Regions from separate parts of the Oceanibaculum nanhaiense genome, predicted to be linked through region 2. Evidence: predicted binding sites of a transcription regulator. Region 2 holds the regulator's gene; each other region holds the start of a gene.
The links. The regulator LexA, encoded in region 2, represses DNA repair genes until DNA is damaged. The targets are predictions, from matches to a motif close to ATGTTCTANTTTGGTTC.
Positions count from the first base shown of each region.

Region 1: a site for LexA is predicted at 3,177-3,193, ahead of BKM74_RS02150 (adenosylcobalamin-dependent ribonucleoside-diphosphate reductase). Genes of this name have one in related genera too.
Region 3: a site for LexA is predicted at 6,209-6,225, ahead of recA (recombinase RecA). Genes of this name have one in related genera too.

Region 1 covers NZ_MPOB01000001.1:436,526-446,492, reverse strand. The annotation lists gene leuB (3-isopropylmalate dehydrogenase) at 1-740, shown strand, start outside; gene BKM74_RS02150 (adenosylcobalamin-dependent ribonucleoside-diphosphate reductase) at 803-3,112, opposite strand; gene BKM74_RS02145 (lysophospholipid acyltransferase family protein) at 3,270-3,995, opposite strand; gene BKM74_RS02140 (YdcF family protein) at 4,005-4,640, opposite strand; gene BKM74_RS02135 (cell division protein FtsX) at 4,653-5,561, opposite strand; gene ftsE (cell division ATP-binding protein FtsE) at 5,569-6,246, opposite strand; gene BKM74_RS18910 (DUF3426 domain-containing protein) at 6,474-7,316, shown strand; gene BKM74_RS02120 (DUF4168 domain-containing protein) at 7,371-7,742, opposite strand; gene BKM74_RS02115 (anti-sigma factor family protein) at 7,969-8,925, opposite strand; gene BKM74_RS02110 (RNA polymerase sigma factor) at 8,925-9,461, opposite strand; gene BKM74_RS02105 (TRAP transporter large permease) at 9,600-9,967, opposite strand, start outside.
Region 2 covers NZ_MPOB01000011.1:59,223-69,189, forward strand. The annotation lists gene BKM74_RS16145 (anthranilate synthase component II) at 1-447, shown strand, start outside; gene trpD (anthranilate phosphoribosyltransferase) at 457-1,485, shown strand; gene trpC (indole-3-glycerol phosphate synthase TrpC) at 1,482-2,288, shown strand; gene moaC (cyclic pyranopterin monophosphate synthase MoaC) at 2,293-2,772, shown strand; gene BKM74_RS16165 (molybdopterin molybdotransferase MoeA) at 2,769-3,974, shown strand; gene lexA (transcriptional repressor LexA) at 4,148-4,879, shown strand; gene BKM74_RS16175 (ComEC/Rec2 family competence protein) at 4,886-7,021, opposite strand; gene BKM74_RS19025 (glutathione S-transferase family protein) at 7,133-7,516, shown strand; gene BKM74_RS19030 (glutathione S-transferase family protein) at 7,529-7,768, shown strand; gene gltX (glutamate--tRNA ligase) at 7,883-9,289, shown strand; gene gltA (citrate synthase) at 9,478-9,967, shown strand, end outside.
Region 3 covers NZ_MPOB01000003.1:126,732-136,698, forward strand. The annotation lists gene BKM74_RS18700 (hypothetical protein) at 1-11, opposite strand, end outside; gene BKM74_RS05895 (vWA domain-containing protein) at 50-1,228, opposite strand; gene BKM74_RS05900 (AAA family ATPase) at 1,250-2,095, opposite strand; gene alaS (alanine--tRNA ligase) at 2,113-4,785, opposite strand; gene recA (recombinase RecA) at 5,075-6,154, opposite strand; gene BKM74_RS05915 (ATP-binding protein) at 6,297-7,973, opposite strand; gene flhB (flagellar biosynthesis protein FlhB) at 7,951-9,069, opposite strand; gene fliR (flagellar biosynthetic protein FliR) at 9,193-9,957, opposite strand.

The sequences.
Region 1 (9,967 bases), on a different contig from region 2:
TGGTCGAGGGGCTGGACATCCTGATCCTGCGCGAGCTGACCGGCGGTGTGTATTTCGGCGAGCCGCGCGGCATCGAGACCCTGCCGGACGGCACCAAGAAGGCGGTCGATACCCAGGTCTATACGACGCCGGAGATCGAGCGCGTGGCCCGCGTCGGCTTCGACCTCGCGCGCAAGCGCGGCGGCAAGGTGCATTCGGTCGAAAAGGCCAATGTCATGCATACCGGCGTGCTGTGGCGCGAGACGGTGACCAAGCTGCATGAGACCGAAGGCAAGGGCATCGAGCTGCACCACATGTACGCCGATAATTGCGCGATGCAGCTGGTGCGCAACCCGAAGCAGTTCGACGTGATCGTCACCGACAATCTGTTCGGCGACATCCTGTCCGACTGCGCGGCGATGCTGACCGGCTCGCTCGGCATGCTGCCCTCGGCCTCGCTCGGCCTTGAGGACCCGACCACCGGCCGCCGCATGGCGCTGTATGAGCCGGTGCACGGTTCCGCCCCGGACATCGCCGGGCAGGACATGGCGAACCCGCTGGCCGAGCTGCTGAGCTTCGCCATGCTGCTGCGCTATTCCTTCGACATGGGCGAGGATGCCGACATGATCGAGAAGGCCATCAACAACGTGCTCGACGCCGGCTTCCGTACCGCCGACATCTATGTGCCGGGCACCGCCAAGGTCTCGACCACGGTGATGGGCGATACGCTGCTGCGCGAGCTGGACAAGCTGTCGGCCTGATCTTCAGAGCATATGTTAAAAAAGGGCGGCCCGCAGGCCGCCCTTTTTGCGTGCCTACTATTTCACCCGCACTTTGAATAGCCGCAGGAGGTGCAGGTATCGCAGCCCTCCTGCCGGATTAGGCTGGGCTGGGCGCATTTCGGGCATTGCCGCAGGCGCTGGTCGGCGATGCCCACCACCTTGCGTTCGGCGAGGTGGCCCTGGCGCTTCTCCTCCGGCTGCGGGATGAAGCCGATATCGATCAGGTGGCGCTCGATCACATCGCCGATGGCGGCCAGCAGCGAGGGCACGTAGCGCCCGCCCATCCACTGCCCGCCGCGCGGGTCGAATACGGCCTTCAGCTCCTCGACCAGGAAGGACACGTCGCCGCCGCGCCGGAACACCGCGCTGATCATCCGGGTCAGCGCCACGGTCCAGGCGAAATGCTCCATGTTCTTGGAGTTGATGAATATCTCGAAGGGCCGGCGGCGGCCATCCTGGATCACATCATTCACGGTGATGTAGAGCGCGTGCTCGCTTTCCGGCCAGTTGATCTTGTAGGTCTTGCCCGGCAATTCCTCCGGCCGGTTCAGCGGCTGCGTCATATAGATGACGGCGCCGGCCTCGAACTGGTCGGCCGGCCTTGCCTCCGGCTTGTCCAGCGCCAGCTCCGGCTGCTGCGTGCCCTCCACATTGTCCGGCTTCACCTGCAGCACCGCCCCGGTGATCTCGTTCGGCCGGTAGGTGGTGCAGCCCTTGCAGCCCATGTCATAGGCCATCTGGTAGACATTCTTGAACTGCTCGAACGGCAGATCGACCGGGATGTTGATGGTCTTGGAGATCGAACTGTCGATGTATTTCTGCACCGCCGCCTGCATCACCACATGGTCGCTGGGCGACAGCCGCTGGGCATCGACAAAGGCGTCGGGCAACCGCGCATTCTCCCCCTTCAGCCGGCGGTAGAGGCGCAGCGCGTAATCGGTCACCGCCTCTTCCTTGCGGCTGCCATCGGGCATCAGCACGGTGCGGGTATATTCGAAGCTGAACACCGGCTCCAGCCCGGACGACACATTATCGGCCAGGATGGAAATCGTGCCGGTCGGCGCGATCGAGGTCAGCAGGGAATTGCGGATGCCATGCGCGGCAATCGCTTCCTGCACATCCGCATCCAGTTCGCCGATGGTCTCTCCGGCCAGGTATTTCTCGCGATCGAACAGCGGGAAGGCGCCCTTCTCCTTCGCCAGCTCGACCGAGGCGAGATAGGCCGCGCGGCGGATCGCCGCCATCCATTTATCGGTCAGCGCCACCGCATCGGCGCTGCCATAGCGCGCGCCGCAGAAGATCAGCGCGTCGGCAAGGCCGGTGACGCCGAGGCCGATGCGCCGCTTCGCCAGCGCCTCCTGCTGCTGCTGCGGCAGCGGGAAGCGCGACACGTCGGTCACATTGTCCATCATGCGCACGGATGTCGCGACCAGCGCTTCCAGCCGGCCCATATCGATGGCGGCATCGGATTCGAATGGCCGGTCCACCAGCTTCGCTAGATTGATCGAGCCCAGCAGGCAGGCGCCATAGGGCGGCAGCGGCTGCTCGCCGCACGGGTTGGTGGCGGCGATGGTCTCGCAATAGTGCAGATTGTTGCGGTTGTTCACGCGGTCGATGAAGATCACGCCCGGCTCGGCATAGGCATAGGTCGCGCGCATGATGCTGTCCCACAGCGCGCGCGCCTCAACGGTGCGATAGACCGTGCCACCGAACACCAGATCCCAGGAGGAATCCTCCTTTACGGCCTGCATGAACGCATCGGTGACCAGCACCGACAGGTTGAACATGCGCAGGCGTCCCGCCTCCTGCTTGGCGGCGATAAAATTCTCGATGTCGGGATGGTCGCAGCGCATGGTCGCCATCATCGCGCCGCGCCGGTGGCCGGCACTCATGATGGTGCGGCACATCGCGTCCCACACATCCATGAAGGGCAGCGGGCCCGACGCATCCGCGCCGACGCCCTTCACCGCAGCACCCTTGGGCCGCAGCGTCGAGAAATCATAGCCGATGCCGCCGCCCTGCTGCATGGTCAGCGCGGCTTCCTTCAGATGCTCGAAGATGCCCGCCATATCGTCCGGGACCGTGCCCATGACGAAACAGTTGAACAGTGTGACGCTGCGCTCGGTACCGGCGCCGGCCAGGATGCGCCCGGCGGGCAGGAATTTGAAATCCTCCAGCGCCTCGTAGAAGCGGCCCTCCCACAGCGCCTGGTCACGCTCGGGCGCGGCCAGCGCGCTGGCGACACGCCGCCAGCTATCCTCCAATGTGCGGTCGAGCGGCGCGCCATCGGCCCGCTTCAACCGGTATTTCATGTCCCAGATCTGCTGCGAGATCGCCGCGATGCCCGCCATGAAACGCTCCAACGCCATCGAGAAGCCTGACAGTTTACCAGTCTGGCAGCGGCGGACAACAAATATGTTCCCGTTATGTTTCCACCGGACCGGGCCTGCCAAGCACCTTGTATCGCTTGCAGATCGGCCTTATCCCCGAAATTCACAAGGATAATTCTCAAGCTTCCGGGGATAAGCCTTCCGCCACCAGCCGGTCGGTCGCCTGTTCGATGGCGGTCTCGAGACCGGCCATGAAGCCGGCCCTGTCCATCCCCGGCGGGATCGCCGGCAGGAATTCCAGCTTGATGGTGCCGGGCCGCTTGCGAAAGGCGCGACGCCCCCAGAACAGGCCGGAATTCAACGCCACCGGCACCACCGGCAGGTCCAGCCCCCGGTACAGCGCCGCGATGCCCGGCTGATAGGGCAGGTGCGTGCCGGGCGCGGTGCGTGTGCCCTGCGGGAAGATCACCGGCACCATGCCGTCCGCGATGGCGCGCCGGGAATCCTCCAGCAGCAACCGCAGCGCCTTGGCGCCGGCCTTGCGATCGACCGCGATATGGCCGCCGCGGCGCGCATACCAGCCATAGAGCGGGATCGCCAGCAATTCCTTCTTCAGCACATAGGCGGGACGGTCAATCAGCAGGAAGAAGATGATGGTTTCCCAGGCCGACTGGTGCTTGGCGGCGATAACAAATGGCCCTTCCGGCAGGTTCTCCCGCCCGCTGACCTGGTAATCCGTGCCGATCAGCAGCCGCAGCAGCCCGATCACGCCCCAGGCCCAGAGCCGCTGCCCGGCGACGATCCAGCCCGCGGACGCGGCCAGCAGCGGAATACCGCCGATGCACAGCAGTGCGGTCCAGCCGAAGAACGCGATGTTGAACAGCAGCGAACGCAGCGCACTCATTGCCAACGCCTACCCTTTGATGAGAGCGGCCAGGGACAGGCGCAGATGCGCCATCAGGAACTTGTTGTATTCCGAGAAGATGAGCATGGCACTGCCCGGCCAGCGCCACCAATCCTCGCGATGGAAATCTTCCGGAAACACCGGATGCGGCACGATGTCGATATCCGGCATGGCGTCGCGGAACTCCAGCAGGCTGCGGCGCTGATGATAGTTCGCCGTCACCAGCCGCAGCGAGCGATACCCGCGCCCCTGCAGCCACACCGCCGTTTCCGCCGCGTTCCCCACCGTATTGTTAGCCGCATAGTCGATATCGATATGGGCATTCAGCGCTTCGGTCCATTCCGGCATCAGGCGCAGCAGCGCCTCGCGCGTCACCCCCGGATTGACGCCGGACACCAGCAGCCGGTCCGCCAGCCCGGCCTGCAGCAGGCGCAGGCCGACCTCCAGCCGCAGGCTGCCGCCGGTCAGCACGACGATGGCGTCGGTCCGCTGCTCGCCATCCTCGACGCTGCGCGGGATGCTGGCGGCGTAGTTGAAGAACCCGCCAACCCAGACGGCAAGAAACAGCGCCAGCGCCGGCAGCACCAGCCGCCAGCGCCGCGGCGGCGGCCCGGGTCGATGGAAGATACGGCGGCGCGCGGACATGGAAAGCGCCCCTTATACCAGCCGGGAGAGGGCGCGCATCACGGCCAGCCGCGTCGCCAGCACCGCCAGCACGATCGCCCCGACCGGCACGGCGGCCAGCGCCGCCCAGTCCAGCGGCTGCAGAATCTGCCAGATATCGGCCGGCAGGAACCCTTCGGCTGCCAGCCCCTCGGCGCCGCCGGTCGCCAGCACGGCGATGCCCAGCAGCAGGGCAAGCGCGAACAGCGCCCCCGGGATGCTGCCGCGCAGGCTGAGAGTCAGCGCATGGCGGGCGAATTGCTGCGCGATATAGCTGTCGCGCGCGCCGACCAGATGCAGCACGTCGATCACCTCGCGGTGGATGGCAAGGCCGGTGCGCACCGCGAACACCACGGCCAGCACCGCCGTCAGCGCGACCAGCAGCACCGCCGTCGCCGCCACCAGCTCCACCGACCGCGCCACCCGCACCAGATCGCCCAGCCAGCGGCCATGATCGTCCAGCACGATGCCGGGCGCGATCCCGGCCAGCCTTGTTTCCAGCGCCGCGAAATCCAGCCGCGCGCCGGGCCGCAGCGCCACATCGATCAGGCGCGGCAAGGGCAGTTCGTCGATGATCTGGCCGCTGCCGAGCCAGGGCTCCAGCAGGGCGCGGCTCTGGTCGATGGACAACGGTTCGGCACGCGCGATGCCGGGCGTGCCGCGCAGGATCTGCAACACCTCGGCCAGCTGGGCCTGCGGGTCCGTCTCGCCGAAGGGCGGCGGCACCTGCACGGTCAGCGTACCGGCCAACGCAGAGCGCCAGCGCTGCGTCACATCCTGCGCCAGCAGCAGGCCGGCGACCGACAGCGTGGCCAGGAACACCATCACGCCGATGATCCAGGGCAGGAAGCGGCTGGTCGCGTCGCCCTTGAGCGGCAGGTCGGAATGGCGCCGGAAGATCATCCGAACCTCAGGCGACAGCGCTGTCGATGCCCGGCCGGGACAACCGCCCGTCGCGCAGATCGAGCCGGGGATAGCTGAACCGGTCCACCAGCATGTTGTTGTGGGTGGCAATCAGCACGGTGGTGCCCATGCGGTTCAACTCCTCGAACAGGAACAGCAGGCGCATGGCGATCTGGTCGTCGACATTGCCGGTGGGCTCGTCGGCCAGCAGCAGTTTCGGCCGGCCGATCACCGCGCGGGCGATGGCGACACGCTGCTGCTGCCCGCCCGACAAGGTGGCCGGCAACGCGTTCATATGATCGCCGAGACCGACCCAATCCAGCAATTCCGGCACATGGCGGCGGATCAGGCTCTGCTTTGCCCCGGCGATACGCAAGGGCAGCGCCACATTGTCCAGCGCCGTCAGATGGCCCAGCAGCCGGAAATCCTGGAACACCACGCCGATCCGCCGGCGCAGATCAGGCTGTTCCCGGCGTGGAATGCCGGCGACATCGCGGTCGAACAGGCGGATGCGCCCGGAGGAAGGCTTCAGCGCCAGATAGATCAGCTTCAGCAAGGTCGATTTGCCGGCACCGCTCGGCCCGGTGAGAAAATGGAAGGATCCAGGCGGCAGCGTAAAGCCGATATTCTCCAGTACGGCTGGCCCGTCGCGAAACCGCATCCCGACATTTTCGAACCGAACCACGGAACCGATAACCTTTCCTGATGCCGCTGGCCTGGCGGACGAAATCGCCCGCTCCGGTGCCAGTCAATGACCGCGGGCAAGATGGCACAGCCGGCGGCCCAGCGTCCAGCCGCGCGCCGCGTTCCCGCCGCGCTCTGATGGACAGGCGACTCCGGTCATGAGAGCCTCGCTTGCCACCGATGCGACGGGCAGGCTAAAAGCTAGACCATGATACGGTGGTCCACACAATGATCCTGTCCTGTCCAGAATGTTCCGCGCGCTACGCGATCAGCGATGCGCAGCTGGGGCCGGCTGGCCGCAAGGTCCGCTGCAATGAGTGCGGCCATGTCTGGTTTCAGGAACCGGTTGCGGAAACCAGCCGCCCGTCGGCCATCAAGGAGTCGGCCGCCAAACGGAAGGCCGCCCAGGAGAAGCCTGCCCAGCGGGAGGCCTCCGACATGCCGGAGGTCGAGGCGCCGCCGCATCCGTTCGATCAGTATCAGGACGATAACGCCGAAGAAGCGGCCGCGCCCGATGAGGATGCCGGCTGGCCAGATGACGCGGCGCAAGCCGCTCCATTCCCGGAGGAAGAGGAGGAGCGGCCGCGCATTCCGCGCCTGCCGCGCCTGCCGCTGGAGCAGAAGAAGCCGCGCAGCGGCCGCCTTGCCTGGATTTTACTGCTGTTGCTGACGGTCGGGCTGGCCGCCGGCATTTTCTTTGGCCGGGCGCAGATCGTCGCGGCCTGGCCGCCCGCCGCCCTGCTGTATGAGAAGATCGGCCATCCCGCCCCGGTGCCGGGCGAAGGGCTGCTGATCCGAAACATCCGCGTCGAGCGGCTGATGGAGGGCAGCACGATGATTCTGGTGGTGCAGGGCGAGGTGGTGAACCTGACCGACGAGCCGGCGATCATACCGCCGATGAAGGCCCAGCTGCGCGACCTGGAGCGCAAGGAGCTGCAGGACTGGGAGTTCGAGGCGAACCGGCTGGATCTGTCGCCCGGCGAGATCGCCGCCTTCCGCACCGAATTCGTGAACCCGGCGGGCGAAGCGGCGGATCTGGTCGTGACCTTCAGCGCCCAGCCCAGGAGCTGAATCCCACCCCCAGGTTAGGGTCCCCGGGCCAGGTTGCTGAAGCCGGCGTTCCGCTTAGCGCTTTTTCTCGATCAGCTGGGCGATCTTCTGGTTGAGGTCCGGGTCACGCTGGGCGGCTGCCGTGATCGAGTTGTACTCCTCAACCGACAGCCCCTCCTTCTGCACCGCCTCAATCATCTCGGTGCGTGCCTCGCGCTGCGCCTCCATCGCCTTTTCCTGGCTTTCGGCGGCCCGAATCTCCGGCTCCCAGCGCACCCGGATGTCGTAAATCTTAACGGCGGCATCGGCATAGGAATCGAGCTGGCTCTCGTCGATCTTCGGCATCTCCTGCTGCTGTGCCGGTGCCTGGCTCTGCGCCATCGCGGCGACCGGCGCCACGGCAAGCATGAGTGCCGGCAAAAGGGTCGTCAGGATACGCTTGTTCATGTCGTCCTCTCCATCATTGGATTCTGGGTCGGCTCCGCCGGCAAGCATGCCGGCTTCATGGGAGTGGACGGGCGAACGCGACCATTATTCCAAAAAAAGCCCCGCCGGATGGCGGGGCCTCAAGGTCAACAGGAACCAACAGGGAGGCTCACAAGAAGGTGATGGGGTCCACCTTCAGAACCATGGACGACGCAAAGCTGCCAATATTCCATCGTCCGGTAGATTCTCACGCCGCCCCTTCGTCCCGTGCGCGCGGTGCCGCGCCATCCGGGCGGTTTGCGGGGTTGGGGGCGATCGACGGCGCCGTGGGTGCGGCGGGAATCGCCGGCGGCTGTATCGTCTCGACAGGTTGCGCGGGACGCAGGCCGCCAGCCGGGTCAGGCAGCGTCTTGGGCATGACCGTCGGCCGCTTTGCCGCACCGGCAGCACCATCAAGCGTGCCGGCGATGGCCATCATCGCGTCACGGCCAACCGTGCCCACCAGACTGTAGGACAGGCCATCCTTGCGCCAGGCAAGCACGGAGCGCCCATCCGGATAGATCGCCCGCAGCGGCGTATCGCCGGCGGCCTCCGTTCCGACATACAGGCTGACCCATCGGCCATCTGCCCGCTCATAGGACAGATGATGCGTAACCGCCGCTGCGGCGCTGCCCAGCTGCCGTTCGCCGGTAAGCCGCAAACCGAGGGCGGACAGATCGGGCGGGCGGAAGCCCGCAGGGGACACCCGCAGGGCACCGCCCGCCGGCATGATGCCAGCCACCTTCTCCGCTGGTGCCGGAAATTGCTGCATGAAGGCAGTGACGGGACCGACCGGCGCGCGGCTGCGATACTCGGCCAGGGCAAAGCCGCCGGCAAACGCGACCAGGGCGACGGACGCCGCCAGGGCGGCCGCCCCCCAGGCTTTCCTGCTCGGCCGGCGCGGCGCGCCAGCCTTCCGCAATTCCGATTCGAGGTCGGCGATGACCGGATCCAGCGGCTCGGCCAGGTGGCGGTCGAACAGCGCGTGCAGCGCCTCGTTCTGTGCGCGATAGGCCGCCGCCTTCGCCGCCATCTCCGGGTCGCGTTCGAGGCGCGCCTCGACGGCAAGCCGCTGCGGCTCGGCCAGGCTGCCATCGACATAGGCCAGCAGCATCGCCTCGGTGATCAGCGGCGTGGTGTTGATTCCGGTGTGCTCATTCTTCATCACGTCATCCTGCGCAGATTGGTGACCGCACTCTCCTCCATCAGGTCCCGAAGCGCCTTGCGGGCACGGCTGAGGCGCGACATGACGGTACCCGGCGCGATGTCCAGGATCTCCGCCACCTCCTGATAGCTCGCCCCTTCCAGCGCCACCAGCAGCAGCACGGCGCGCTGCTGCTCCGGCAGCGCATCGATGGCCAATGCCAGCTCCGCATGGCGCAGACGGGCGGGTTGCTCCGCCGGGCGGGACAGCCGGTGCTCAACCGCTTCCAGCGGCATCTGCGGGCCGCGCCGGGCATTCCGCGCCAGCAGATCGACGCGCAGATTGTGCAGGATGCTGAACAGATAGGTCCGCGCATTCCGCACTTCCGCACCCTCCTCGATCCTGGCCAGCGCCCGCACCAGGCTCTCCTGCACCAGATCGTCCGCTTCCGACGGATCGCCGGTCAGGGCAATCGCGTAACGCCGGAGACTGCGGACATGTTCCGCCAGATCCGCCCCGCCAGCATATTCCCCGCCCGGTTTCCGGGCATTTTCCATCCAGCTTTTCATGCCGCAAGGCTGTGCGGCAACTGCGCCTGGACAGGGGCACAAATGAGCCAGAAAAGTGGCAATCGCCGGTATAGACGCAAAACCCGCCGGATTATTCCGGATCAATAAGAGTCAGGCGATCGCACTCTACCGCCCGAGCGCCATGGTTGAAGGCAGCCACAGCGCCAGTTCCGGGAAGAACAGCACCAGGAACAGCGTCACCAGCATGATCGCGACATAGGGCAGCACGCCGCGCACGATGGGGCCCATGGCGCCGCCGGTGATGCCCTTGATGACGAACAGATTCATCCCGACCGGCGGGGTGATCAGCGCCAGCTCCAGATTGATCGTCAGCAGCACGCCGTACCAGACCGGGTTGATCTCCAGCAGCAGCATCACCGGCAGCACGATAGGCGTGGTGATGAGGATGATGGAGATGGTCTCCAGGAACATGCCCAGCAGGAAGATCATCGCCATCACCGCCAGCATGAAGGTGATCGGCCCGATGCCCAGCG
Region 2 (9,967 bases):
GTCGTCATCTCGCCCGGCCCGTGCGACCCGGACCGTGCCGGCATCTGCCTGGAACTGATCGGGCGCGCCGTGGGCAATCTGCCGATCTTCGGTGTCTGCCTCGGCATGCAGGCCATCGGCCAGGCCTTTGGCGGCAAGGTGGTGCGCGGCCCGGTGCCGATGCATGGCAAGGTCAGCCCGATCCTTCACAAGAATGCCAGCGTGTTCAAGGGGCTGCCCTCGCCGCTGACGGCAACGCGTTACCATTCGCTGGTGATCGAGAAGGCCAGCCTGCCGGACTGCCTGGAGATCACGGCGGAAAGCGAGGATGGCGTAATTCAGGGGCTGGCGCACAAGACCCTGCCGATCCATGGCGTGCAGTTCCACCCCGAGAGCATCGCAACCGAACATGGCCACGCCATGCTGAAGAACTTCCTCGACATCGCGGAACGCCGCAACGCGGCCTGAGGGTTGGGTATGGTTATGGATATGAAAGCCCTGCTGGGCATTGTCGCCACAGGCCGGGCGCTGACCCGCGCCGAGGCGGAAGCCGCGTTCGAGATCATCATGAGCGGCGACGCCACCCCGTCTCAGATGGGCGGCTTCCTGATGGCGCTGCGCGTGCGCGGCGAGACGGTGGACGAGATCACCGCCGCCGCCAGCGTGATGCGCGACAAGGCGCTGAAAGTAGCAGCCCCGGCGGATGCCATCGATACCTGCGGCACCGGCGGCGATGCGTCCGGCACCTACAACATCTCCACCGCCGTGGCGCTGGTCTGCGCCGGGCTCGGCGTGCCGGTCGCCAAGCATGGCAACCGCAGCCTGACCTCGAAATCCGGCGCCGCCGATGTGCTGACCGCGCTGGGTGTCGATATCGACTGCGCCATGAGCCTGATCGAGGAGGCTATACGCGACGCCCATGTCGGCTTCCTGATGGCGCCGCGCCATCATGGCGCCATGCGGCATGTCGCCGGCACCCGCGTCGAGTTGGGCACGCGCACCATCTTCAACCTGCTGGGCCCGCTCTCCAGCCCTGCCGGTGTGAAACGCCAGCTGATCGGCGTGTTCTCGCGCGATTTCCTGAAGCCGATGGCCGAGGCGCTGCGCAATCTGGGCAGCGTGCATGCCTGGGTCATCCATGGCAGTGACGGGCTGGACGAGATCACCACCACCGGTCCGACCCATGTGGTCGAGCTGAAGAACGGCACGCTGACCGAGTTCGAGATCGGCCCGGCCGATGCCGGCCTGAAACTGGCGAAGCCTGAGGACATCAAGGGCGGCGACCCTGCTTTCAACGCCGCCGCGCTGCACCGGTTGCTGGACGGTGAGAAAGGTGCCTACCGCGATATCGTGCTGCTGAACGCGGCGGCCGCCCTCATCGTTGCCGGCAAGGCCAGTGACCTGCAGGAAGGGGTTGCCCTCGCCGCCACCGCGCTGGATCAGGGCAAGGCGAAGGATGCGCTGGCGAAGCTGGTCGCCATCACCAACAGGGGCAAGGCGGCATGAGCGACGTTCTGACGAAAATCTGCGCCGACAAGCGTGAGCATATTGCCGCCTGCAAGGCAGCGAAGTCCTTGTCGGCCCTTGAGACCGAGGCTAAGCAGGCCAGCGCGCCGCGCGGTTTCGTGACGGCGCTGAAAAAGGCCAATGCTGAGGGTCGCTATGGTCTGATCGCGGAGATCAAGAAGGCCTCGCCCAGCAAGGGGCTGATCCGCGCCGATTTCGATCCGCCCTCTCTCGCCCGCGCCTACCGCGAGGGTGGTGCCTCCTGCCTGTCGGTGCTGACCGACGAGCCTTATTTCCAGGGCAAGGACGATTATCTCGTCGCCGCCCGCGCGGCGGTGAACCTGCCCTGCCTGCGCAAGGACTTCATGCTCGATCCCTATCAGATCGTGGAATCCCGCGCGCTGGGGGCGGATTGCATCCTGCTCATCATGGCGGCGCTGTCAGACGCGCAGGCGGCGGAGCTGGAACAGGCCGCTTTCGATCTCGACATGGATGTTCTGGTCGAGGTGCATGACGGCGCGGAACTCGACCGGGCGCTGAAACTGCAATCGCCGCTGCTCGGCGTGAACAACCGCAATCTCAAGACCCTGGCGGTCGATATCGCGACGACGGAACAGCTGGCAGCGCGGGTGCCGGCGAGCAAGATGCTGGTCGCGGAGAGCGGCCTCTACACGCCAGACGATCTCGCCCGCATGGAACGCGCCGGCGCGCGCTGCTTCCTGATCGGCGAATCGCTGATGCGCCAGCCGGATGTTGCGGCGGCGACGCGCGCCCTGCTCGCCCGCAACGAGGCGGCGGCCTGATATCATGAGCGGCTTCACCCATTTCGACGCCGAGGGCAAGGCGGTCATGGTCGATGTCTCGGCCAAGGACGAGACGGAACGTGTGGCGACCGCCGTCGGCAGCATCACGATGCAGCCGGAAACCCTGGCGCTGATCCTCGAAGGCGGCGTGAAGAAGGGTGACGTGCTGTCGGTCGCGCGCCTCGCCGGCATCATGGGCGCCAAGCGCACGCCGGATCTGATCCCGCTGTGCCATCCGCTGGCATTGTCCTCGGTGAAGGTGGAGCTGAAGGCCGATCCGTCCCGCAACGCCGTCGATATCGAGGCGACCTGCAAGCTGAACGGCCGTACTGGCGTCGAGATGGAGGCGCTGACGGCGGTCAGCATCGCGGCACTGACCGTCTATGACATGTGCAAGGCGGTGGATCGCGGCATGCGCATCGGCGATATCCGGCTTGTCCATAAATCGGGCGGTAAATCCGGTACTTACGAGGCAGAACGGTGATCCCTGTCGAGGAGGCGCTGGCGAAGATTCTCGCCGCCCTGACACCGCTGGGCGCCGAGGAAATTTCGGTCGAGGCGGGGCTGGGCCGGGTGCTGGCCGAGGATGTCGCCGCCCGCGTGACGCAGCCGCCCAAGCCGGTCTCCGCCATGGATGGCTATGCCGTGAAGGCGGTGGATGTCGCCAGCGTGCCGGCCACTCTGGCGGTAATCGGCGAGGCGCCGGCCGGGCGCGGCTATCAGGGCATGGTAGAAAGCGGTCAGGCGGTGCGCATCTTCACCGGCGCGCCACTGCCGGACGGGGCCGACAGCATCGTCATCCAGGAGGATACCGAGGCCAGCGGCAACCAGGTCACCGTGAAGGAAGCCCCCGCCCCCGGCAATTTCGTGCGCCCTGCCGGCCTCGACTTCCGCGTCGGCGATATCGGCATTCCGGCCGGCAAGCTGCTGACCGCGCGCGATATCGGCCTTGCCGCCGGCATGAACCATCCCTGGCTGCGCGTGGTGCGCCGGCCGCGCATCGCCATTCTGGCGACCGGCGACGAGATCGTCCGGCCGGGCGATCCCATCGGCCGCGACCAGATCGTCAGCTCCAACGCGCTGGCGCTCTCCGCCTTCGTGCGCGGCGCCGGCGGCGAGCCGCTGGTGCTGGGCATCGCGCCGGACGAGATGGACGGGCTGACCCGGATGATCGCCGGCGCACGCGGCGCCGATTTGCTGGTCACCACCGGCGGCGCCTCGGTCGGCGATCACGATCTGATTCAGACCGTGCTGGGCGAGACCGGCAGCCTGGATTTCTGGAAGATCGCCATGCGGCCCGGCAAGCCGCTGATGTTCGGCAAGATCCACGATACGCCGGTGCTCGGCCTGCCCGGCAATCCGGTCTCGTCCATGGTTTGCGCCCTGCTCTTCCTCGGGCCGGCCATCGAGCGGCTGCTGGGGCGTTCCGCCAGGGGACCGGAGACACAGCCGGCCCGCTTGACCGCCGGCCTGAAGCCGAACGACCGCCGGCAGGATTATCTGCGCGCCACGCTGTCGGTCGATGCTGACGGGACGATGCTGGCCACGCCCTTCGCGAAGCAGGACAGCTCGCAATTCTCGCTGCTGACCAAGGCCGACTGCCTGCTCGTCCGGCCGCCGCACGATCCGGCGCGCAGCGCCGGCGAGACGGTTCAGGTCATTCCCTTCCGCGACAGCTATTTCTGAGATTTTTTATCCGCCTGGTGTTCGGCCTAGTGTTCGGGCTTGACCGGAAACGAGAACAAAACTAAAACACTTACTCAGGTTTTTGTTTTGTTCCATATTTAGTTGCGCTCATGCAGTCAGCCGCCAGCCCTTGCGGCGATCCGGCAAGAGGGCGTGATGGACAGGAGGCGCCGATGCTGACTCGCAAACAATTCGAGCTGCTGACCTTCATCAACCGACGGCTGACCGAGAGCGGCGTATCGCCCTCCTTCGACGAGATGAAGGAAGCGCTGGGCCTGCGCTCCAAGTCGGGCATTCACCGCCTCATCACCGGGCTTGAGGAGCGCGGCTTCATCCGCCGCTTGCCGCATCGCGCCCGCGCGCTCGAAGTGCTGCGGCTGCCCGACCAGGTATCGGCGAAGGACACCAGCAAGCAGGGCGACAAGCAGACCGGGGAGACCACCGGCCGGCGCTTCACGCCAAATGTCATCGAGGGGCATTTCGCCGGGCCGCTGGCCGGCGCCGCCACGGGCCAGGATTTAAGGGCGGTCCCCTTGCCGCTCTACGGCAAGATCGCCGCCGGCACCCCCATCGAGGCGCTGCACGATGAAACCGCCGCGATCGACGTGCCGCTCAGCCTGCTCGGCACAGGCGAGCATTACGCCCTTGAAATCGAAGGCGATTCAATGATCGATGCCGGCATTCAGGATGGCGATACCGTCATCATCCAGCGCTGTGATACGGCGGAGAACGGCACCATCGTGGTGGCCCTGGTAGATGAGCAGGAAGCGACCCTGAAGCGGCTGCGCCGTAAGGGTGGCTCGATTGCGCTGGAACCGGCGAACGCCGCCTACGAGACCCGTATCTTCGGACCGGAGCGGGTGAAGGTTCAGGGCCGCCTCGTCGGGCTGCTGCGTCGCTACTGAGGGCCGCTACTGAGCCTCCCGGTTGCGCCGGGCCGCCGGATCGGGCGCCCAGGGCCGGATGCCGCGATCCCGGCCAACCGAGTCCAGGCGGATGGTGCCGGCCTCCAGATAGAGCGCATGCGCCCCGTTCCGCCACAGATCGAAACGGTCCACCACCAGCCGGGCCGAAGGGCAGCGGCGGCGGACCGGCACCAGCGCCACGACGATATCGGCACTGGTGCAATCCTCGGGCAGGGCTTGCGCATCGCGGATGATGGCGATCTTGAATGCCCCCACGCCGCCGATACAGCCCAGGGCATCGCAGGCAATGCCGTCCCGCCCGCCGCTGCCGGCACGCGGCATGGCGATGCGGCGCGGCTGGGCGGTGCGCTGCAGCCAGGCATCCGCCGTGAAGGAGGCCGCCCGGGCGGAGGAAAACGCCAGCCCCTGCACCGTGCGCAACGCCACCAGCTTGGCCTCGCCATCGACCAGCAGGACCGGCTGGGTGGTAAACCACGGCAGGGCAAGCCCCAGGGCGACCGGCGCCAGCCCGGCGAACCGCCAGGACCGCCGCCAGAGCGCCAGCCACAGCCCGCCCAGCGAGATCGCCAGCAGACCGGCCGCCGGCATGGCAGGGACCGCCAGCACGGCCCCTGGCAAGGTTGAGATCCAGGCGCCGACGGCCAGCACACCCTCGATTCCCAGCCCCATCGGCACCAGCGCCAGCCCTTCCAGGCCCAGCGGCATCAATAGCAGGGCCAGCACGCCCCATGGCATGATCCAGAAGGCGGTCAGCGGCACCGCCGCCATATTGGCCAGCACGCCATAGAGCGCCACCTGGTTGAAATGATAGGCGGCAAAGGGCAGCGTCCCGGCTGTTGCCAGCACTGAAGTGGCACAGAGGCCGACCAGATAGAGCAGCCCCAGCCGCAGCGGTCCCGCCCCGGCGCGCAGGGCGGCGAAGCGCTCCCTGTTGGCCTCATAGAACGCCACCAGCATCAGCACGGCGGCGAAGGACATCTGGAAGCTCGGCCCCAGCATCACCTCGGGCGCCAGCAGCAGGATCGCGGCGGCCGCCCAGGCAACCAGCCGCAGCGAGATCGCCACCCGGTCAATCAGCACCGCCACCAGCACCAGCCCGGTCATCAGGAAGGCGCGTTGCGTCGGCACGGTGGCGCCGGCCAGCAGCAGATAGACAAAGGAGGCCGCAAGGGCGGCCAGCGCCGCCCATTTCTTGATCGGCTGGTTCAACGCCAGGCCGGAATGGCAGGCGAGCAGCAATCGCAGCACAAAGAATACGGTGCCTGCCACCAGCCCCATATGCAGGCCGGAAATCGCCAGCAGATGCGCGAGGCCGGAATCCCGCATGGTGTCCAGCGCCCGCTCCGGCAGGCCGGAACGGTCTCCGGTCAGCAGCGCCGCTGCCATGGCCCCGGTCTCGCCCGGCAGGGCCGTACGAATCCGGGCGGTGACCGTGCGGCGCAGCCGGTCGATACCCACCCAGAACCCGGAGGGTGCGCCTTCGGCCAGGCGGGTGACATCGCCCACCGCGTAACCGACGCCGCCAATCCCCTCGAAATAGGCATGGCGCTGAAAGTCGAAACCGCCGGGCGCCGATGGCCCGGGTGGCGGGCGCAGCACGGCGCGCAGCCGCACAAGATCGCCATGGCTGACATCGGGCATATCGCCGCGCACCACCGCCCGCACCCGGCGCGGCGTATGCTCATCCGGTAGCCGACCGATGCGGGGATGTTCCAGCGTCAGCCGGACATCGCCGGGCCGCTGTTCGATGCGGACCAGCTGTCCCTCGACGCTCACCGGGCCGATCTGCCGTTCCAGAAAGAGTGTACCGACGGTCTGGCTGCGATATTGCGCCGCCGCGAAACCCAGCGCGAAGGCGCACAGCAGCAGGGCCAGCAGCCGCCCATTCAGCGACCGGTACAGAAGAAGGCCAAGCAGGAAAGCGCCACACAGCCCCGCCCAGCCGATCCATAAGGGCGGCTCGGCCTTCAGCAGGAAGTAGCAGCCGATGCCGCCGCCCAGCACCACCGGCAGCCAGAGCATCCAGCGTTCCCGCTCTGCCAGGAAAGGGGACACAAGCCAGCCGAATCCGGTGCCGAAAATGCCGCTTTCCGCGCGCTCTATGGCCGTTTCCTGCAGCATCGCCCCTCCCTGTTATGCAGCATAGACTAATGCAGCTTTCACCGGGAGGCATCCCGTAGTATGGCTGCCGCAGGCACCACTGCACCGCGCATGAGGAGACTGATTTTGGGTGTGACACTCCATGGCTATCGCCACAGCGTCTATGCCAGGATCGCGCGCATGGTCTGCGCCGAAAAACCCATCGCCTATGGCTGGGTGGAGGTAAACCCGTTCGCCGAGCCTCTGCCGGATGGGTTTCTGGCGCTGCATCCTTTCCGGCGCGTGCCGGTGCTGGAGCATGACGGGTTCGTGCTTTACGAAACCGTTGCGATTACCCGCTATCTCGACGACGCCTTTCCGGGGGCCGCCCTGCAACCGGCCGATCCGCGCGACCGGGCGCGGATGACGCAGATCATCGCGATCATCGATTCCTATGGATACTGGCCCATGGTGCGGCAGGTCTTTTCGCATCGGGTATTCCGCAGCCGGCTTGGCGAACCCGTGGAGGAGGCGTAGATTCGCACCGGCCTGCAGGCATCGCACAAGGTGCTGGATGCGCTGGAAAGACTGACAGGACCGGATGGCTATCTTGCCGGCAGCGCCTTGTCGCTGGCCGACCTGCATGTGGCCCCGATGATGGCCTATTTCACCGCGGCGGCGGAAGGTCAGGCCGCGCTGGCAGCCTATCCACAGCTCTCCGCCTGGTGGGAGGCTATGCGCGGCCGGCAAAGCCTGCGGGAGACCGATCCCGAATCATTCACCGGCTAGATTCTTTCACCCGCACTGTGCAGATTCGCGCGGTTTGTGCTACATAGCGGCCACCAATTCACCGGCCTGGCTTTAGGTCCGGGCTCCTCCATCCGGCATCGGAACCGATCCCCCATGACCGTCGTCACCCGTTTTGCTCCCTCGCCCACCGGCTTCCTGCATATTGGCGGCGGCCGCACGGCGCTGTTCAACTGGCTTTATGCGCGGCACACCGGCGGCAAATTCCTGCTGCGCATCGAGGATACCGACCGCGCGCGCTCCACCGAGGACGCGGTGCAGGCGATCTTCGACGGGCTGAAATGGCTGGGCCTTGACTGGGACGACGAAGCCGTCATGCAGTTCGCCCGTGCCGGCCGCCATGCCGAGGTGGCGCACGAGCTGCTGGCGCAGGGCAAGGCCTATCGCTGCTATGCCTCGCCGGAGGAGTTGACGGCGATGCGCGAGCAGGCCAAGGCGGAGGGGCGTCCGGTGCGCTATGACGGGCGCTGGCGCGACCGGCCGGACTCCGATGCGCCGGCGGGCGTGGCGCCGGTGATCCGGCTGAAGGCGCCGCAGACCGGCCAGACGATCATTCAGGACATGGTGCAGGGCGAGGTGACGGTCGCCAATGAACAGCTGGATGATTTCGTGCTGCTGCGCGGCGACGGCACCCCAACCTACATGCTGTCAGTGGTGGTGGACGATCACGATATGGGCATCACCCATGTGATCCGGGGCGACGACCATCTGAACAACGCCTTCCGGCAGACCCAGCTCTATCAGGCGATGGGCTGGGACGTGCCGCATTTCGCGCATATCCCGCTGATCCACGGGCCGGACGGGGCAAAGCTGTCGAAGCGCCACGGCGCGCTGGGCGTGGAGGCCTATCGCGACATGGGCTTCCTACCGGAGGCGATGCGCAACTATTTGCTGCGCCTGGGCTGGGGGCATGGCGACGAGGAGATCATCCCGACCGACAAGGCCATCGAATGGTTCGATCTCGACGCGGTTGGCCGCTCGGCCTCGCGCTTCGATATGGCGAAGCTGGAGAATCTGAACGCGCATTACCTGCGCGAGGCCGACGACAAACGGCTGGCCACCCTGATCCTGCCAATGCTGGAGGAAAAGCTGGGCCGTCCGGTCGATGATTCAGGCAAGGCCCTGTTGCGCGCAGGCATGGCCGGGCTGAAGCTCCGTGCCAAGACGCTGGTCGAGCTGGCCGACAGCGCGCTGTTCTACGTGCACCCCCTGCCCCTGCCCTTCACCGACAAGGCAGCCGCCCTGCTGACGCCGGAAGCCCGGCAGACACTGGACAAGCTGGCCGCCGCACTGGAGGCGCAGGCCGACTGGAGCGAAGCCGCGCTCGAGGAGCGTGTGCGGAGCTTTGCCGAGGCGGAAGCGCTGAAGCTGGGCGCCGTCGCGCAACCGCTGCGCGCCGCCCTGACCGGCTCGACCACGTCTCCTGGCATTTTCGATGTCCTGGCCGTGCTCGGACGCGACGCGTCGATAGCGCGTATCCGCGCGGTTGCCGGGGGGAATTGACGCAACCTGCGCTAAGCCCTCGCCAAACCGTTTACGGGGCAATATATTGCAACGCAATACAAGGCCAGTGGCCGTCTGAACCCTCGCATGAGGGACCGAAGAAAGGGGAGTTCTCAAGAATGACCGCCAATAATCTGAAGCCGATCAAGCTTGTCGATCCGAACAAGGACAAGACGGTCGAGCTGCCGATGATCGCCGGGTCCGTTGGCCCGGAGGTGATGGATATCCGCAAGCTGTACGCCGAGACCGGCTATTTCACCTACGATCCGGGCTTCACCTCGACCGGTTCCTGCGAATCCAAGATCACCTATATCGACGGTGACAAGGGCGTGCTGCTGCACCGCGGCTACGCCATCGAGGATCTGGCCGAGCATTGCGACTTCCTGGAAGTCGCCTATCTGCTGATGAATGGCGAACTGCCAAACCCCACCGAAAAAGCCAAGTTCGAGCACGACATCACCTATCACACGATGGTGCACGAACAGATGGCCAACTTCTTCCGCGGCTTCCGCCGCGACGCGCACCCGATGGCCATCATGTGCGGTGTGGTCGGCGCGATGTCCGCCTTCTATCATGATTCGACCGACATCGAGGATCCGCGCCAGCGGATGATCGCCTCCTACCGGCTGATCGCCAAGATGCCGACGATCGCCGCGATGGCGTACAAATATTCTGTCG
Region 3 (9,967 bases), on a different contig from region 2:
GACTTGCTCATATGCCTAATATAGCCCTCCGTCGCTGGCTGTACCAGCCCTAGCGCGTCAGCTCGCGGATGCCGCGGTCGAGCCCGTCGAGGGTAAGCGGGAACATGCGCCCGCCCATCATCTGGCGCAGAGCCTGGATCGATTCGAACCACGGCCAGCGCCCCTCCGCCACCGGGTTCAGCCAGATGGCGCGCGAATAGGTCTCCAGCAGCCGGTGCATCCACACCGCGCCGGCCTCCTCGTTCCAGTGCTCGACCGAGCCGCCGGGCTGGAAAACCTCGTAGGGACTCATCGAGGCATCGCCGACGAAGATCACGCGATAATCGGCGGGGTAGGTGCGCAGCACCTCGAAGGTCGGGATCTTGTCGGTGCCGCGCCGGCTGTTGTCCTTCCACACCCGCTCGTACGGGCAATTGTGGAAGTAGAAATATTCCATGTGTTTGAATTCGGCGCGCGCGGCGGAGAACAGCTCCTCGCAGACGCGGATATGGCCATCCATCGAGCCGCCGACATCGAAGAACAGCAGCAGCTTCACCGCATTGTGCCGTTCCGGGCGCATCTTCAGGTCGAGCAGCCCGGCATTGCGCGCGGTCGAGCGGATGGTGTCGTCGAGGTCCAGCTCGGTCGGCGCCCCTTGCCGGGCAAAGCGGCGCAGCCGGCGCAGCGCTACCTTGATGTTGCGGGTGCCGATCTCCACGCTGTCGTCGAGATTGCGGTAGGCGCGCTGGTCCCACACTTTCACCGCGCGGAAATTGCGGTTGCCTTCCTGGCCGACGCGCACGCCCTCGGGGTTATAGCCATAGGCGCCGAACGGCGAGGTACCGGCGGTGCCGATCCATTTATTGCCGCCCTGGTGACGCTTCTTCTGCTCCTCCAGCCGCTGGCGCAGCGTCTCCATCAGCTTGTCCCAGCCGCCCAGCGCCTCGATCTGGCGCTTTTCCTCCTCGGAGAGGTGCCGTTCGGCCAGCTTGCGCAGCCATTCCTCGGGAATTTCCGCGCCGAACACGCCGTCCAGCAGTTCCAGCCCTTTGAAGACATGGCCGAACACCTGGTCGAAGCGGTCGAGATGGCGTTCGTCCTTCACCATCGCGGCGCGGGAGAAATAATAGAAATTCTCGACCGAATAGCCGGGCACGCCGGCCTCGACGCCTTCCAGCAGGGTCAGATATTCGCGCAAAGACACCGGCACGCCGGCCTGGCGCAACTCAAGGAAGAAGCTGACGAACATCCGCCTCCTCCGATCCCGCGCCTAGCGGCCTTCGCGGCGGGCGAGGAAGGCCAGGCGCTCGAACAGCTGCACGTCCTGCTCGTTCTTCAGCAGCGCGCCATAGAGCGGCGGAATGGCGCTTTTCGCATCCTTGGCGCGCAGTGCCTCCGGCGGGATATCCTCGACCAGCAGCAGCTTCAGCCAGTCCAGCAGTTCCGAGGTGCCGGGCTTCTTCTTCAGGCCGGGCGCGTCGCGCAGCTCGTAGAAGCTGGCCAGCGCCTCGCGCAGCAGCGCCTGCTTGATGCCGGGAAAATGCATCTCGACGATGTCGGTCATCGTCTCCGCATCGGGGAAGCGGATGTAATGGAAGAAGCAGCGGCGCAGGAAGGCGTCCGGCAGTTCCTTCTCATTGTTCGAGGTGATGATGACGATGGGCCGGCGCGCCGCCTTCACCACTTCGCCGGTCTCATAGACGAAGAATTCCATGCGGTCGAGTTCCAGCAGCAGATCGTTCGGGAACTCGATATCCGCCTTGTCGATCTCGTCGATCAGCAGCACGGTGGGGCGCTCGGCGACAAAGGCCTCCCACAGCTTGCCGCGGCGGATGTAGTTGGCGATGTCCTTCACCTTCGCGTCGCCAAGCTGGCTGTCGCGCAGCCGGCTGACCGCGTCATATTCGTACAGCCCCTGCTGCGCCTTGGTGGTCGATTTCACATGCCATTCGATGAGATCGAGGCCAAGCGAGCGCGCCACCTCATGCGCCAGTACGGTCTTGCCGGTGCCGGGCTCGCCCTTCACCAGCAGCGGCCGCTGCAGCGTAATGGCGGCATTCACCGCCAGCGTCAGATCGGCGGTCGCGACGTAGGAATCGGTGCCGCCGAAGCGCAGAGTGCCGCCATCCATGATCAGGCCGCCGCCTTCGCCGCCAGTGCCTGTTCGATGGCCGCCAGTGCGCTGTCCGCCTTGTCGCCGTCCGGGCCGCCGGCCTGCGCCATATCGGGACGGCCGCCGCCGCCCTTGCCGCCCAGCGCCTCGGAGCCGACGCGCACGAAATCCACCGCGCTGAACCGGCCGATGAGGTCATCCGTCACCGCGACCACCAGCGACGCCTTGCCGTCCTGCACCGCGACCAGCGCCACGACGCCGGAGCCGATCTGCTGCTTCACCGCGTCGGCCATGCCCTTCAGCTCCTTGGCCGGCACGTCATCCAGCCGGCGCGCGGCATATTTCACCCCGCCGACATCGCGGGCACCGCCGGAATCGTCACCGCCACCACCGCCGCTGGCCATCTTCTTGCGCAGATCGACCAGCTCGCGTTCCAGCCGCCGGCGCTCCTCAACCAGCGCCGCAACGCGGGCCGGCAGTTCGGAGGGCGATGCCTTCAGCACGCCGGCAGTCTCCGCCAGCAGCGCTTCCTGCTGATCGATATGGGCCAGCGCGCCAATGCCGGTCACCGCCTCGATGCGGCGCACGCCGGCCGAGACGGCGCTTTCGCCGACGATCTTCAGGAAGCCGATATCGCCGGTGCGGCGCACATGGGTACCGCCGCACAGCTCGGTCGAGAAGCTGCCGAACTTGCCCTTTTCCGGTTCCGCACCGCCCATAGAGACGACGCGCACCTCCTCGCCATACTTCTCGCCGAACAGTGCCAGCGCCCCGGCCTCGACCGCCTCCTCCGGGGTCATCAGCGAGGTGTTCACCTCGGCATTCACCCGGATGCGGTTGTTCACCTCCGCCTCGACATCGCGGATTTCCTCGGGCGACAGTGCCTTCGGGTGGCTGATGTCGAAGCGCAGCCGGTCCGGCGCCACCAGCGAGCCCTTCTGCGTGACGTGGTCGCCCAGCCGGCGGCGCAGCGCCTCATGCAGCAGATGGGTCGCGGAATGGTTGGCGCGCAGCGCGTCGCGGCGCGTGGTGTCGATGCGGAACTCCGCCGTGTCGCCGGTCGTGACCTCGCCCTTCACCACCTCGCCGAGATGGACATGCAGCGCGCCCAACTTCTTCTGCGTGTCGGAGATGCGAATTTCAGCGCCATTGGCCGTGACGATGCTGCCGGCATCGCCCATCTGGCCGCCGGATTCGGCATAGAACGGCGTCTGGTTGGCGACCAGCGCCACCTTGTCGCCCGCCTTCGCGCTGTGTACCGGCTGGCCGTCCACCACCAGCGCCATGATCTGGCCCTCGGCGGCATCCTCGGCATAGCCCAGAAACTCGGTGGCGCCCGCCTTCTCGCGAATGTCGAACCATACCGTCTCGGTCGCCGCGTCACCGGACCCGGCCCAGGCGGCGCGGGCGGCGGCCTTCTGGCGCGCCATCGCGGTATCGAAGGCGGCGGTATCGACGCTGCCGCCCTGGCCGCGCAGGATGTCCTGCGTCAGGTCCAGCGGGAAGCCGAAAGTGTCGTACAGCTTGAAGGCGACATCGCCGGACAGCGTGCCGCCGGCGCCCAGACGGCCGGTTTCCTCCTCCAGCAGCTTCAGCCCGCGATCCAGCATCTGCTTGAAGCGGTTTTCCTCCAGCTTCAGCGTCTCGACGATCAGCGCCTGGGCGCGCAGCAGCTCCGGATAGGCCTCGCCCATCTGGCGCACCAGTGCGGGCACCAGACGCCACAGCAGCGGGTCGCGGCAGCCCAGCATGTGGGCGTGGCGCATGGCGCGGCGCATAATCCGGCGCAGCACATAGCCGCGACCCTCATTTGCCGGCAGCACACCGTCGGCAATCAGGAAGGAACTGGCGCGCAGATGGTCGGCGATCACCCGGTGCGAGGTCTTGAACGGCCCGTCGGCATCGACGCCGGACGCCTCGGCCGAGGCCTCGATCAGGGCGCGCATCAGGTCGATGTCGTAATTGTCGTGCTTGCCCTGCAGCACGGCGGTGATGCGCTCCAGCCCCATGCCGGTATCGATCGACGGGCGCGGCAGCGACACCCGGTCGCCCGGTGCGCGCTGGTCGAACTGCATGAACACCAGGTTCCAGATTTCGATGAAGCGGTCGCCATCCTCGTCCGGGCTACCCGGAGGCCCGCCGGGAATCTTGTCGCCATGGTCGTAGAAGATTTCCGAGCACGGGCCGCACGGGCCAGTATCGCCCATCTGCCAGAAATTGTCGGAGGTGCCGATGCGGATGATCCTGTCGTCGGTCAGGCCGGCGATCTTCTTCCACAGCCCGTGCGCCTGCTCGTCCTCGGCATAGACGGTGACCAGCAGCTTTTCCTTGGGCAGGCCGTATTCCCTGGTGATCAGGTTCCAGGCCAGCTCGATCGCCTGTTCCTTGAAATAATCGCCGAAGGAGAAATTGCCCAGCATCTCGAAGAAAGTATGGTGGCGCGCGGTATAGCCGACATTTTCCAGGTCATTATGCTTGCCGCCGGCGCGCACGCATTTCTGCGAGGTCGCGGCCCTGTCATAAGGCCGGGTCTCGGCGCCGGTGAAGACGTTCTTGAACTGCACCATGCCGGCATTGGTGAACAGCAAGGTGGGATCATTGCGCGGCACCAGCGGGCTGGAGGCAACGACCTCGTGCCCGTTGCGCGCAAAATACTCCAGGAAGGTCTTGCGGATATCGTTCGCCGTGTTCATGCGTGCAATCTTCTAGGTTCATTCAGGTTTCGCGTCGGTTACGGCCCGTCCGAGCCGGCCTGCCGTTTCTCGTGCCGTATTCCCCTATATCGTGCCATCCGGCGCCGTCGTGAAGCCCTGTCGATGCAGGCCTCCTCTACGACGCACACAGACGGCGCACATGGCAAGGCGGCGCGAACGGCCCGAGCCTGCCACGAGAGGCAGGCCAAGGCATCCACGCCGCCGATCACCAGCGGGTCTTCGCTTATACGGGCCGCCGGGAACACTGTCCAGCGGCGGAAGGCCGATCTTACTCCTCGGGCGTGTCGCCGTTATCCTCTTCCGGTGCGCCCATCAGCGCCTCGGAGACGATGCCGGCATTGGCCCGGATCTTCTGCTCGATCTCCTGCGCCATGGCGGTGTTCTCACGCAGGAAATTCTTGGCGTTCTCGCGGCCCTGGCCGATGCGCTGGCCATTGTAGGAGAACCAGGCGCCGGACTTCTCGACGATGTTGGCCTTCACGCCGAGATCGATCAGCTCGCCCATCTTCGACACACCCTCGCCATACATGATGTCGAACTCGACGACGCGGAACGGCGGCGCCACCTTGTTCTTCACCACCTTCACGCGGGTCTGGTTGCCCACCACCTCGTCCTTGTCCTTGATCGCGCCGATGCGGCGGATGTCGAGACGCACCGAGGCGTAGAATTTCAGCGCATGGCCGCCGGTCGTGGTCTCCGGATTGCCGAACATGACGCCGATCTTCATGCGGATCTGGTTGATGAAGATGACCATGCAGCGGGATTTCGAGATCGAGGCGGTCAGCTTGCGCAGCGCCTGGCTCATCAGCCGCGCCTGCAACCCGACATGGCTGTCGCCCATCTCGCCTTCCAGCTCGGCGCGCGGCACCAGGGCCGCCACGCTGTCCACCACCAGCACATCGATGGCGCCCGAGCGCACCAGCGTGTCGGCGATCTCCAGCGCCTGTTCGCCGGCATCGGGCTGGGAGATCAGCAATTCATCGATATTCACGCCCAGCTTGCGGGCATAGGACGGGTCCAGCGCATGTTCGGCATCGATGAAGGCGCAAGTGCCGCCGACCTTCTGCGCCTCGGCCACCGTATGCAGCGCCAGCGTCGTCTTGCCGGAGCTTTCCGGCCCGTAAATCTCGATCACGCGGCCGCGCGGCAGCCCGCCTATGCCCAGCGCGATATCAAGGCCGAGCGACCCGGTGGAAACCGAATCGATCTCCACCGCCGAATCGCGCTGACCCAGCTTCATGATCGAGCCCTTTCCGAATGCGCGCTCAATCTGGCCCAGCGCCGCATCCAGAGCCTTCTGCTTATCCATATTGTCCCCTTCGACGAGGCGGAGAAGTTGTGCCGACATGGCAATGCTCCCTGTTATTTCACAGCGCGGCGCCGACTGGCAACGCAGGGATCAATGTACATGATTTGTTCCCATTCGCAACAGGTTTTCCTGATTTGTTCTCAAAGCAACGGCTCGATAACCCCACTGGCGCGGATTGCCGCTACCCCTCCAGCAGCTCCTTCACGCGGCCGGCCAGCTGCTTCAGGCTGAACGGCTTGGACAGGAAGGCGATGTCGGCCTGCTCCGCGATGCGCTGGCGCAGCGCATCCTCGGAATAGCCGGAAATGCACAGTACCTTGATGTGAGGCCGGTGTTCGCGCACGAGGCGGATCAGCGTCGGCCCGTCGATCCCTGGCATGACCACATCGGTGATCAGCAGGTCGATCTGCTCATCCTCGGCGGCCAGGATTTCCATCGCCGCCTCGCCGGAACGCGCCTCGATCACCTTGTAGCCCTTGTTACGCAGGGCCCGGGCGCTGAACAGCCGGACCGGATCCTCATCCTCGACCAGCATGATCGTGCCGGCCCCGGTCAGGTCGCGGTGGCGGGTCTCGGCATCCTCCCCCGGCTCCGCGCTCTGCGCCCCGTCCGCGGCATAGGCCGGCAGCAGGATCGAGAAGCAAGTGCCGTGGCCAAGCTCGCTGCTGACCAGCACATGGCCGCCGGTCTGCTTCACGATGCCATAGACGGTGGACAGGCCAAGGCCGGTGCCCGAGCCGACCGCCTTAGTGGTGAAGAAAGGTTCGAAAATGCGCGGCACCACCTCGGGCGGGATGCCGGTGCCGGTATCGGACACCTCGATCTTCACATATCGGCCGGGCAGGATCTCCTCCGTGCCGATCTGCTGCATGTGGGTGATTTCGGTATTCTCCGTGGCAATGGTGAGCGCCCCGCCCTCCGGCATGGCGTCGCGCGCATTCACGGCGAGGTTCAGGATCACCTGCTCAATCTGCCCCTGATCGACCTTCACGAGATCGAGATTGCGGCCATGGCGCATGTCGAGCCGGATATTCTCGCCCATCAGCCGGCGCAGCAGGTGCGACAGTTCCGACACCACCTCCGAGACGTCCAGCACCCGCGGCCTGAGCGTCTGCTGGCGCGAGAAGGCCAGCAGCTGGCGCACCAGATTGGCCGCCCGGTTGGCGTTCTGCTTGATCTGCATGATGTCGGCGAAGGACTGGTCGCCGGGCGAATGGCGCAGCAGCAGCAGGTCGCAGAAGCCGATCATCGCGGTCAGCAGATTGTTGAAATCATGCGCCACGCCGCCGGCAAGCTGGCCCACCGCCTGCATCTTCTGCGACTGCACGAACTGCACTTCCAGCTTCTTGCGCTGGCTGACATCGATCAGATGCAGCATCAGGCGGGGCTCTTTTCCTTCGGACCCATTCGCCAAATCCGCGCCCTGCAGAACACGCACGAAACCGGCGGCCACCAGATCGGCGTCCCGCGCCATGCGGATTTCCACCGGAAGTCCGGGCGGCGATCCGGCCAGCGCCAGTTCGACGGCCTCGGCGAGCTGGCCGGCATCCTCGGCCTGCACCAGCGCCGACAGCGCCAGACTTCCCTCGGGCGGCACGCTGTCCAGACCGGCCAGGTCGCAGAACATGCGGTTACCGGCCAGCACCCGCCCCGCGCGGTCGGCGAAGACGATGGCCAGCGGCGCATTCTCGAAGGCCTGGGCAAGCTGGTCATTGCCGATACCGCTACCAGCCCCTCCCGAACCGATAGCCGAACCGATACCGGATTCGCCGCCGGAATCGGCGCCACGGCCAAACAGCCGGGCGATATCGCCAAACAATCCGCCGGAGGCGGTGTTATTGCCGGGTTGTTCCGCCATTTCGTCCCTGGTTCTGGTTCTGATTCTGGTTACGGCCCTGGTTCAGGCGGAAGACGTAGGAGATGATCTCGGCAATGGCCTGATACTGCTCCGGCTTGATTTCCTGATCGACCTCGACCGAGGCGTACAGCATGCGGGCAATCGGCGGATTCTCGACCACCGGCACCTTGTGCTCCTCCGCCATCTCGCGAATGCGCAGCGCCACCGCGTCAATGCCCTTGGCCACCACCATCGGCGCCTGCATGCTGTCGCGCTCATACTTGATGGCAACCGCATAATGGGTCGGGTTGGTGACCACCACGGTGGCCTGCGGCACGGCGGACATCATGCGCTGGCGCGCGCGCTGCATGCGCAGATTGCGCAGGCGGCCCTTGATCATCGGGTCGCCTTCGGTCTGCTTGTATTCGTCGCGCACTTCCTGCTTGGTCATGCGCATCTGCTTGTTGAAGGCATAGCGCTGATAGACCAGATCGGCAAAGGCGATGACCGCCATCACACAGACCGCCCCGCCCAGCAGCAGGATCAGCATCCAGCGGATTTCCTCCAGCATTTCCACCGGATCCAGCTGCATGATCTCTTCCAGCCGGGCCAGTTCCGGATACATGATCAGGCCCAGCAGCGCGCCCACCAGGACAATCTTGAAGATGCCCTTCAGGAACTCGACCAGCCCCTTGGAGGAGAACATCTTCTGCAGCCCTTTTATGGGCGAGATGTTCTGCAGCTTCGGCGCAATCGCCTCGGGGGCGAACAGCACGCCATTCTGCATAAGGTTCGCGCTCACCCCCAGGAACAGGAACAGCAGCACCGGGATGCTGAGTGCGATGGCCGTGCCGGCGACCACATAGGCGAAGACGCTGCCGACATTGGCCGCATCCAGGATCAGCTCATGCGGCTTTTCGATGAAAGGGCGGATGGAGGTGTAAATCTGCTTCGATACGAAGCCGGCGAACAGGCTGACGATCAGCAGCCCGCCAACCAGCGAGAACCAGCTCGCCACCTCCTGCGAGACGGCAACCTGGCCCTTCTCCCGGGCGTCCGACAGTTTCTTGTCTGTCGGGTCTTCTGTTTTGGACGCTTCGTCCTGATCGTCGGACATGGCCTCCGCCGTCTGGATCCGGCCCCGCGCGGGGTTGATCCGTCTCCGATTCGCAAATATTGGGGCACCTGACGTGGCAAGCGCCCCCCGGACTTATCACATCGATCGCGGCTGCACTCTAAATCAAAGCGCCAGCATGCGCATCACCACGCTTTCATAATAGCGCAGGAACCACATCATCGAGGCCGACAATATCAGCGAGAACAGGAAAACACCGAGCAGCAGCTGGAACGGCAGCACGATGAAGAAGATCTGCAGCTGCGGCATCAGCCGCGACAGCACGCCGACGCTGACCTGGAACAGCACGCCGATGACCAGCAGCGGCGCGCCGATCTGCAGCGCGATGCGGAAACCGTCGGCGACCGCCCGCGTGACCGCCATGGAGAAATCCTGCACCGGCAGCGGCGCGCCAGGCGTGAACACCGTATAGCTGTCCACCACCCCCAGCATGAAGATGTGATGCAGGTTGGTCGCCAGGATCAGCAGCACGCCGATCGTGCTCAGCAGCGCGCCGGGCAGCGAGCCCTGCGCGCCCAGGCTGGGGTTGAAGGCCTGCGCCGAGGCGAGGCCGATCTGCATCGAGATGATGAAGCCAGCCATTTCCAGAATCGTCAGCGCGATGCGCGACAGGGTGCCGATGAACAGGCCGATCACCACCTCGCCGGCCACCAGCAGGGCCAGTTGCGGCGCAGTCGGCGGCATTGCCGGCAGCGTATCCTGTACCAGCGGCACTGTCAGGAAACTGACCAGCATGGCGAAGGCCAGCCGGACCCGCATGGAGACCAGCCCCTCACCAAGTCCCGGCATCATCGAGAGCGCCGCACCGACGCGCGAAAACACCAGGAAGAAGGCGAAAAACTGGGCGGGTAGGAACAGCTCGAAAGGCATCGGCCAGCCG